DNA from 2 places in the Citrobacter sp. ANG330 genome. Region 2 is predicted to be linked to the other one. Evidence: predicted binding sites of a transcription regulator. Region 2 holds the regulator's gene; the other holds the start of a gene.

Region 1 (4,403 bases), on a different contig from region 2:
CGTTATTATTCGGTGCCTGCGGTACGCTGGCTTTTTCTCCTTATGACATCTGGCCCGCTGCAATTGTGTCGCTGATGGGCTTGCAGGCATTAACTCTGAATCGTCGCCCGCACCAGTCAGCCGCTATCGGCTACTTCTGGGGACTGGGACTTTTCGGTACGGGAATCAACTGGGTTTACGTCAGCATCGCGCAGTTTGGCGGGATGCCTGGCCCGGTGAACGTCTTCCTTGTCGTACTACTCGCTGCGTATCTTTCTCTGTATACCGGGCTGTTTGCCGGCGTGCTGTCACGTCTGTGGCCGAAAACTAACTGGCTGCGGGTTGCCGTTGCCGCGCCGGTGGTCTGGCAGATAACTGAATTTCTGCGCGGCTGGGTGCTGACCGGATTTCCGTGGCTGCAGTTTGGCTACAGTCAGATCGATGGCCCGCTGAAAGGACTGGCGCCGGTGATGGGCGTCGAAGCCATTAATTTCCTGCTGATGATGGTCAGCGGATTGCTGGTCCTCTCGCTGGTCAGCCGTAACTGGCGTCCGCTGGTGGTCGCCATCGTCCTGTTCGCACTCCCTTTCCCGCTGCGCTATATCCAGTGGTTCACCCTGGAGCCGGAAAGAACGACCCGGGTGTCGATGGTTCAGGGCGATATCCCTCAGTCGTTGAAATGGGACGAAGGCCAGCTGATGAATACGCTCAAGATCTATCTGGATGCAACGCAGCCCGAAATGGGAAAATCGCAGCTGATCATCTGGCCGGAATCCGCTATTCCGGATCTGGAAATCAACCAGCAGCGCTTTCTGAGCATGATGGACGATCTGTTGCGTTCGAAGAACAGCTCGCTGATTACCGGTATTGTCGATGCCCGACTGAACAAACAGAACCGCTACGATACCTACAACACCATCATTACACTGGGGAAAGATAATCCCTATCGCTATGACTCTACCAACCGCTACAACAAGAACCATCTGGTGCCGTTTGGTGAGTTTGTGCCGCTGGAATCCATTCTGCGCCCGTTAGCGCCGTTCTTTGACCTGCCGATGTCCTCGTTCAGCCGGGGTCCGTATATTCAACCGCAGTTGCATGCGCATGGTTTAGCGCTGACCGCCGCGATTTGCTACGAGATAATCCTGGGCGAACAGGTACGCGATAACTTCCGCCCGGATACAGACTTTCTGCTAACCATCTCCAACGATGCGTGGTTTGGTAAGTCGATTGGCCCGTGGCAGCATTTCCAGATGGCGCGGATGCGATCGCTGGAGCTGGCGCGCCCGCTGCTGCGCAGTACCAACAACGGTATTACGGCGGTGATTGGTCCGCAGGGTGAGATTCAGGCGATGATCCCGCAGTTTACGCGCCAGGTGTTGACCGCCGATGTGACGCCAGCGACAGGATTAACGCCCTACGCTCGCACCGGTAACTGGCCGCTGTGGCTCATTACCGCGCTGTTCGGTTTTGCCGCCGTGTTAATGAGTTTGCGTCAACGGCGCAGATAAAACAGTCCACCATCAAATACAGGCCGGATAAGGCGGTACGCCGCCATCCGGCGGTTGTGCCACATCGTGCCTGATGGCGCTACGCTTATCAGGCCAGCAAACCTCCCTCCCAAAAACCATTCTGGCACGTCTATTGCTTTGTAATTCAAGGTAAAGCTGTTTTACGTACCCGGTGCAACCTTGTCGCCCCAAAGCGGAACATCGCTAGCACCGAAACGGTGCAACGAGGGATTTTTGCCTCTAAACGGTGCGGCGCACTTCGCAAAAATAAACAATAACGCAGCAATATCTTTACATTAAGCCAGACTAAATGTTAACAAACAGGTAAAACACTGCACGCTTAAGTTGCAGGTGATAACAACACAGACACTCACAATAGGTATCACTGCGTCGACGGCGCAGACGATAAGGAGTTGGATATGCAATTACGTAAGCTAGCCACAGCAATGCTGGTTATGGGAATGTCAGCCGGTCTGGTACATGCTGAAGATGCGGCCCCTGCCGCAGGCAGCACGCTGGACAAGATCGCCAAAAACGGCGTCATCGTCGTTGGTCACCGTGAATCCTCCGTGCCGTTCTCCTATTACGACAATCAGCAGAAAGTGGTGGGTTATTCTCAGGATTACTCCAACGCCATCGTTGAAGCCGTGAAGAAAAAACTCAACAAGCCCGATCTGCAGGTGAAGCTGATCCCGATTACGTCGCAGAACCGTATTCCGCTGCTGCAAAACGGGACGTTCGACTTTGAGTGTGGTTCCACCACCAACAACCTTGAGCGCCAGAAGCAGGCCGCTTTCTCTGACACCATCTTTGTCGTCGGCACCCGTCTGCTGGCGAAAAAAGGCGGCGACATTAAAGACTTCCCGGACCTGAAAGGCAAAGCGGTTGTTGTGACCTCTGGTACCACCTCTGAAATTCTGCTGCATAAGCTGAATGACGAGCAAAAAATGGATATGCGTATCATCAGCGCTAAAGACCACGGTGACTCTTTCCGTACTCTGGAAAGCGGTCGCGCCGTTGCCTTTATGATGGATGACGCCCTGCTGGCCGGTGAGCGCGCGAAGGCGAAGAAACCGGATAACTGGGAAATCGTCGGCAAACCACAGTCTCAGGAAGCTTACGGTTGCATGCTGCGTAAGAACGATCCTGAATTCAAAAAGCTGATGGATGACACCATCGCCCAGGCGCAGACCTCAGGCGAAGCCACGAAATGGTTTGATAAGTGGTTCAAAAATCCGATCCCACCGAAAAACCTGAACATGAACTTCGAACTGTCAGACGAGATGAAAGCGCTGTTCAAAGAACCGAATGATAAAGCACTCAACTAACAAAAATGAAATGGGGCGGGGACTCCTTGCCCTCACGATTGCTATGCAGCACGGACAGACTATATGCCTGATGGTCGTTCCCCATCAGGCCTGAAAACCGAAGTACGCTGGATAACAATCTTCGAGGGTAGCGCTGCTACCCTTATTTTTTCGGAGTAGATGTATGTCAATAGACTGGAACTGGGGCATTTTTTTACAACAGGCCCCATTCGGCAACACCACCTATCTCGGCTGGCTCTGGAGTGGTTTCCAGGTTACCGTCGCACTATCCATCACCGCCTGGATCATTGCCTTCCTGGTCGGTTCTTTGTTCGGCATTTTACGCACCGTCCCAAACCGCTTTCTTTCCGGGATCGGTACGCTTTATGTTGAGCTGTTTCGCAACGTTCCGCTGATCGTCCAGTTCTTTACCTGGTATCTGGTTATACCTGAACTGTTGCCAGAAAATCTTGGCATGTGGTTTAAGGCGGAGCTGGATCCGAACATTCAGTTCTTCCTCTCATCCATGCTTTGCCTTGGACTGTTCACCGCCGCCCGCGTCTGCGAACAGGTTCGAGCCGCCATTCAGTCACTGCCGCGTGGGCAAAAAAACGCGGCGCTGGCAATGGGGTTGACCCTGCCGCAGGCGTACCGCTACGTGCTGTTGCCTAACGCCTATCGTGTGATCGTCCCGCCGATGACCTCTGAGATGATGAACCTGGTGAAAAACTCCGCCATCGCCTCCACCATCGGTCTGGTCGATATGGCCGCACAGGCCGGGAAGCTGCTGGATTACTCGGCGCATGCCTGGGAATCGTTTACCGCCATTACCCTGGCGTACGTGTTGATTAATGCCTTCATCATGCTGGTGATGAGTCTGGTGGAACGTAAAATCCGCCTGCCTGGCAATCTGGGAGGCAAATAATGTACGAATTCGACTGGAGTTCTATTGTCCCTTCCCTGCCGTATCTGCTGGATGGGCTACTCATTACGCTGAAAATTACTGTCACCGCGGTGGTTATCGGTATTGTCTGGGGCACGATTCTTGCCGTTATGCGCCTTTCCAGCTTCGCGCCTGTCGCCTGGTTTGCAAAAGCGTATGTTAACGTCTTCCGTTCCATCCCACTGGTGATGGTATTGCTGTGGTTCTACCTGATTGTGCCTGGCTTCTTGCAGGATGTACTGGGGCTGTCGCCGAAAGCCGATATTCGCCTGATTTCAGCGATGGTCGCGTTTTCGATGTTTGAAGCAGCCTATTACTCCGAGATTATCCGTGCGGGTATCCAGAGCATTTCCCGCGGACAGTCAAGCGCGGCGCTGGCATTGGGGATGACCCACTGGCAGTCCATGAAGCTCATCATTTTGCCGCAGGCGTTTCGCGCGATGGTGCCGCTGCTGCTGACGCAGGGCATCGTCCTGTTCCAGGATACGTCTCTGGTGTACGTCTTAAGCCTCGCGGATTTCTTCCGCACCGCGTCTACGATTGGCGAGCGTGATGGTACACAGGTCGAAATGATCCTGTTTGCCGGTGCCGTTTACTTTGTTATCAGCCTGAGCGCGTCGTTGTTGGTCAGCTATTTGAAGAAAAGGACAGTTTAATGATTAC
Region 2 (4,403 bases):
GCGTGCGAGCCAGATCGGGTAACAGCACCACGGGAAGGTTATCCACGCAGTAAAAACCCATATCTTCAAGCGCGCGCAGGGCGACAGATTTACCTGACCCTGAACGACCGCTGACGATCATCAGTACCATGTACTGTTTCTCCTCACCACGACAAAAGGGGAGTTATGCTTCATCCTGACCGCCTTCGGTGTCAGTGATGATTTGATACAACTCTTCATCGCTCTGCGCGGCGCGCAGTCGACGGCAGATCGTTTTATCTGCCAGACGCTTAGCCACCAGCGATAATGTATGCAGGTGCGTTTTGGTTTGATCCGCTGGTACCAGCAGGGCAAAAAGCAGATCAACGGGTTGATTATCAATCGCGTCGAAGGCGATGGGTGTTTCCAGTTGCACAAACACGCCGACGGCGCGCAGGGTATCTTCTTCAAGCTTACCGTGCGGAATGGCGATCCCATTGCCGATGCCGGTACTGCCCATTTTTTCGCGCGTCAGGATCGCTTCAAAAACGACCTGCGGCGGTAAACTGAGCTGTTTTGCCGCCAGTTCACTGATGATTTCCAGCGCGCGTTTTTTGCTCTGGCAGTGAACGGCACTGCGCGTACATTCCTGGTTAAGTACACTGCTCAGTTGTAGAGTCGTATCGTTATTTATCATAATTTCACCTAAGAATTTGCCCCGCCGCGGCGAGACAAATTCGGAGCGCTAACTGTACAAATGGCCTGTTGTTGTGCACAACAGGCCGTCCTGCACCCGCTAACTGCCCGGACAATTAGTGTTGTTTCAGTTTATCTTTATGCTTTGTGAGCTGTCTTGCCAGCTTATCGATTAAGCCATCAATGGCCGCGTACATATCCTGACCTTCCGCGCTGGCGTGAATTTCGCCACCGTTTACATGCAGTGTTGCATCCGAGATGTGGGTGACCTTCTCCACCTTTAACACAATATAGACCTGATTGATTCTGTCAAAATAGTGTTCGAGTTTGGCGAACTTGGTATTAACAAAGTCACGCAGGGCTTCTGTTATCTCGACGTTGTTTCCAGTGATGTTGAGCTGCATAGTGTCTTCCTTATCGGTTGGGTCAAACCAGTTGTTTGCGCTGGTTTGACGGCGGAATGGATAAAGACTCTCGGTACTTCGCAACGGTGCGGCGCGCCACCATGATGCCTTGTTCCGACAGCATCGATGTTAGCTTGCTGTCGCTCAGGGGCTTCGCAGGGTTTTCCGCCGCAATCAACTTCTTCACCAGTGCGCGGATCGCGGTGGAGGAAGCTTCGCCACCCCCCTCGGTATTCACATGGCTGGAGAAAAAATACTTCAGTTCAAAAATGCCGCGTGGACTGTGCAGATACTTCTGCGTCGTCACACGAGAAATGGTCGATTCGTGCATCTCGACGGCCTGAGCGATATCCGCCAACACCATCGGTTTCATAAATTCTTCGCCTTGCTCAAAGAAGGCTTGCTGCTGCTCAACGATACAACGGCTGACGCGCAGCAGGGTATCGTTGCGGCTCTCCAGACTCTTAATCAGCCACTTCGCGTCCTGCAAATTACTGCGGATGTACTGACTGTCGGCGTCATTACGCCCACCGTTGCACATCGCGGCGTAGTGCTGATTGATCTGCAGGCGAGGGAGGCTGTCTCCGTTGAGCTCGACCATCCAGTGGCCGTTATGCTTACGCACCAGCACGTCAGGGATCACGTATTCCGGTTCACCAGTCTGGATCGACTGCCCGGGGCGTGGATCGAGCGATTGGATCAGATTGACCGCTTCTTTGAGCACCTCTTCTTTGAGACGTGTGACGCGCATCAGAGTACGGAAGTCGTGGTTCGCCAGCAGATCGAGATGATCGCTGATGATCAACCGGGCTTCTTCAAGGAAAGGGGTCGCCTTGTCGAACTGCGAAAGCTGGATCAGCAGGCAATCACGCAGATCTTTTGCCGCCACGCCTACGGGATCAAACCGCTGAATACGTTTGAGAACGGCTTCAACTTCATCAAGACCGACCTCTTCATTGCCCATGCTTTCGAGGATGTCGTCCAGCGAAACGGTGAGGTAACCGGTGTCGTCAACCGCATCCACAATCGACGTGGCGATGGCGCGGTCGGTATCGGAGAACGGGGTGAGTTCCACCTGCCACATCAGGTAATCCTGTAGGGTCTGCGTGGTTTCACCCTGATAAACGGGTAGCTCATCGTCAATGTAGTCACCGCTGGTGCCTGAAGGCGTACCGGCGGTGTAGATCTCATCCCAGCTGGCGTCGAGCGGCAACTCTTCCGGCATCTCTTTTTGTTCGAGGGCGTCGGCGGTATCCAGCGTTTCGCTGTCCTGGGTTTCGTGGGTATCAACTTCGTCGTGAAGATCGGTTTGCTCCAGCAGTGGATTGCTCTCCAGCGCTTGCTGGAGTTCCTGCTGCAGTTCCAGCGTGGACAACTGCAGCAGACGAATTGCCTGCTGTAGCTGCGGCGTCATCGCCAGTTGTTGGCTCAGCCTGAGTTGCAAACCTTGCTTCATGTTCAGAGTTGTTTTCTCCCGCTATGACGTCGCAAACTTCTACCCTATCAGAGTCTGAAGTCTTCCCCAAGGTATACGCGTTTCACGTGTTCGTCCTGCAGGATTTCTGTTGGCGTACCGTGCGCGATCAGGTGTCCCTGGCTCACGATATAGGCCCGCTCACACACGGCCAGCGTTTCGCGAACGTTATGGTCGGTAATCAATACGCCAAGACCGCTGTCACGCAGATGTTCAATAATGCGTTTGATATCGATAACAGATATGGGGTCAACGCCGGCAAACGGTTCGTCCAGCAGGATAAATTTAGGGTTGGCGGCCAGCGCACGGGCGATTTCCACACGGCGACGTTCCCCCCCGGAGAGCGACTGCCCCATGTTGTCGCGCAGATGCTCAATGTGGAACTCTTCCATCAGCTCGTTAGCGCGGTCTTCACGCTGTTCGCTGGAGAGATCGTCACGAATTTGCAGAACTGCCATCAGGTTATCGTACACGCTCAGGCGACGAAAAATCGACGCTTCCTGCGGCAGATAGCCAATTCCGCGGCGCGCGCGGGCGTGCAGCGGCAGCAGACTGATGTCTTCATCATCAATGATGATGTTACCGGCATCACGCGGCACAATGCCGACGACCATGTAGAAGGTGGTGGTTTTACCCGCACCGTTCGGCCCAAGCAGACCGACAATCTCGCCCGAGTTGACGGTCAGGCTGACATCTTCCACGACGCGGCGGCCTTTGTAGGCCTTCGCCAGATTCTTTGCAGTTAATGTTGCCATAGCGAATTAGTTACTCTTCTTCTGAGCCGGGGTCTGGTTTTTATCCTGCAACTGCGACGGCACCAGAACGGTGGTCACACGCTTGCCTTTCTCACTGAAGGCCTGCATTTTCTGCTCTTTCACCAGATAGGTAATTTTGTCCCCGGTGATGTTGCTGTCGAGCTGTTCCAGGTATGCATTGCCGGTGAGCACGACAAAATCTTTCGCCAGTTCATAATGCATTTTCGACGCGTGACCTTTTACCGGCTTACCGTTGTCCTGCATTTGATAGAACGTGGCCGGGTTGCCGAAGCCGTCAATGACCTCTTTACCCTCTTCACCGCCAGGGCGGGTCACGACCACTTTATCGGCGTTAATTTTGATAGTGCCCTGGGTCACAATGACATTACCGGTGAAGGTCACAACGTTGCCCTGCATATCCAGAGACTGCTGGTCCGATTCGATGTGGATCGGCTGTTCGGTATCGCCGGTGACGGCGAACGCCGGAATGCTGGCGGCCAGAAGTGAGCTGGCAAGCACAAGATTAAGGCTGAGTTTGTTTGTTTTGAATTTCATAGGAGGTTCTAACCTTTTCAATCAGCTCGGCGTTCTTGCTGCGTAAGTTGCCGCGCATTTTCAGTCCGCTGGAGTTAAAAGTTGTTCCGTATAACGTGACGAGGTCTTCAGAGGTAACATCCTGCGTCACCAGATTGATCTGTGCGTTATCGGTGGTAATTTTTCGAAGTTGAGCGTCAGGCACCAGCGCGTTGACTTCAACGTGACCATAAAGATACAGCATCCGATCCTCGGTCAGCCTGGCTTTATCCGCTTTGATTGACCACGTCGGGATCTTGTCCTTATCAAACGTCGTTAATACGGGTTGTGTGAACCACGAAACGGCCTGATCGGAATAATATTCAACATGTTGGGCGATCAAACGATAGCTCAGCGCGCCTTCCGGACTGTAGACCATGGTGTCCGTATGCTCGCTCTTATAGGTCGGATCGCTTGTATTCACGACCACCTGCGCCGTGTCGTCTTTATCGGCCAGGTTAATCCCAATCAGCACCAGCACGGCCAATGACAGGAGAATGATAACCCAACGTCTGGCTTTACTCATATCGATTGCCCTTTGGC

Evidence for each region. The regulator sigma-54, encoded in region 2, starts transcription at its own class of promoters, with help from an activator protein. The targets are predictions, from matches to a motif close to GTTGGCACANNTTTCGCTNT.
Region 1: the regulator sigma-54 is predicted to act here: its motif matches at 1,611-1,630, upstream of QNN88_RS12610 (amino acid ABC transporter substrate-binding protein).

Annotation. Positions count from the first base shown of each region.
Region 1 is NZ_JASJUI010000004.1:395,297-399,699, reverse strand. It holds gene lnt (apolipoprotein N-acyltransferase) at 1-1,490, shown strand, start outside; gene QNN88_RS12610 (amino acid ABC transporter substrate-binding protein) at 1,910-2,818, shown strand; gene gltJ (glutamate/aspartate ABC transporter permease GltJ) at 2,982-3,722, shown strand; gene gltK (glutamate/aspartate ABC transporter permease GltK) at 3,722-4,396, shown strand; gene gltL (glutamate/aspartate ABC transporter ATP-binding protein GltL) at 4,396-4,403, shown strand, end outside.
Region 2 is NZ_JASJUI010000006.1:232,127-236,529, reverse strand. It holds gene rapZ (RNase adapter RapZ) at 1-130, opposite strand, end outside; gene ptsN (PTS IIA-like nitrogen regulatory protein PtsN) at 164-655, opposite strand; gene hpf (ribosome hibernation promoting factor) at 771-1,058, opposite strand; gene rpoN (RNA polymerase factor sigma-54) at 1,081-2,514, opposite strand; gene lptB (LPS export ABC transporter ATP-binding protein) at 2,562-3,287, opposite strand; gene lptA (lipopolysaccharide ABC transporter substrate-binding protein LptA) at 3,294-3,842, opposite strand; gene lptC (LPS export ABC transporter periplasmic protein LptC) at 3,811-4,386, opposite strand; gene kdsC (3-deoxy-manno-octulosonate-8-phosphatase KdsC) at 4,383-4,403, opposite strand, start outside.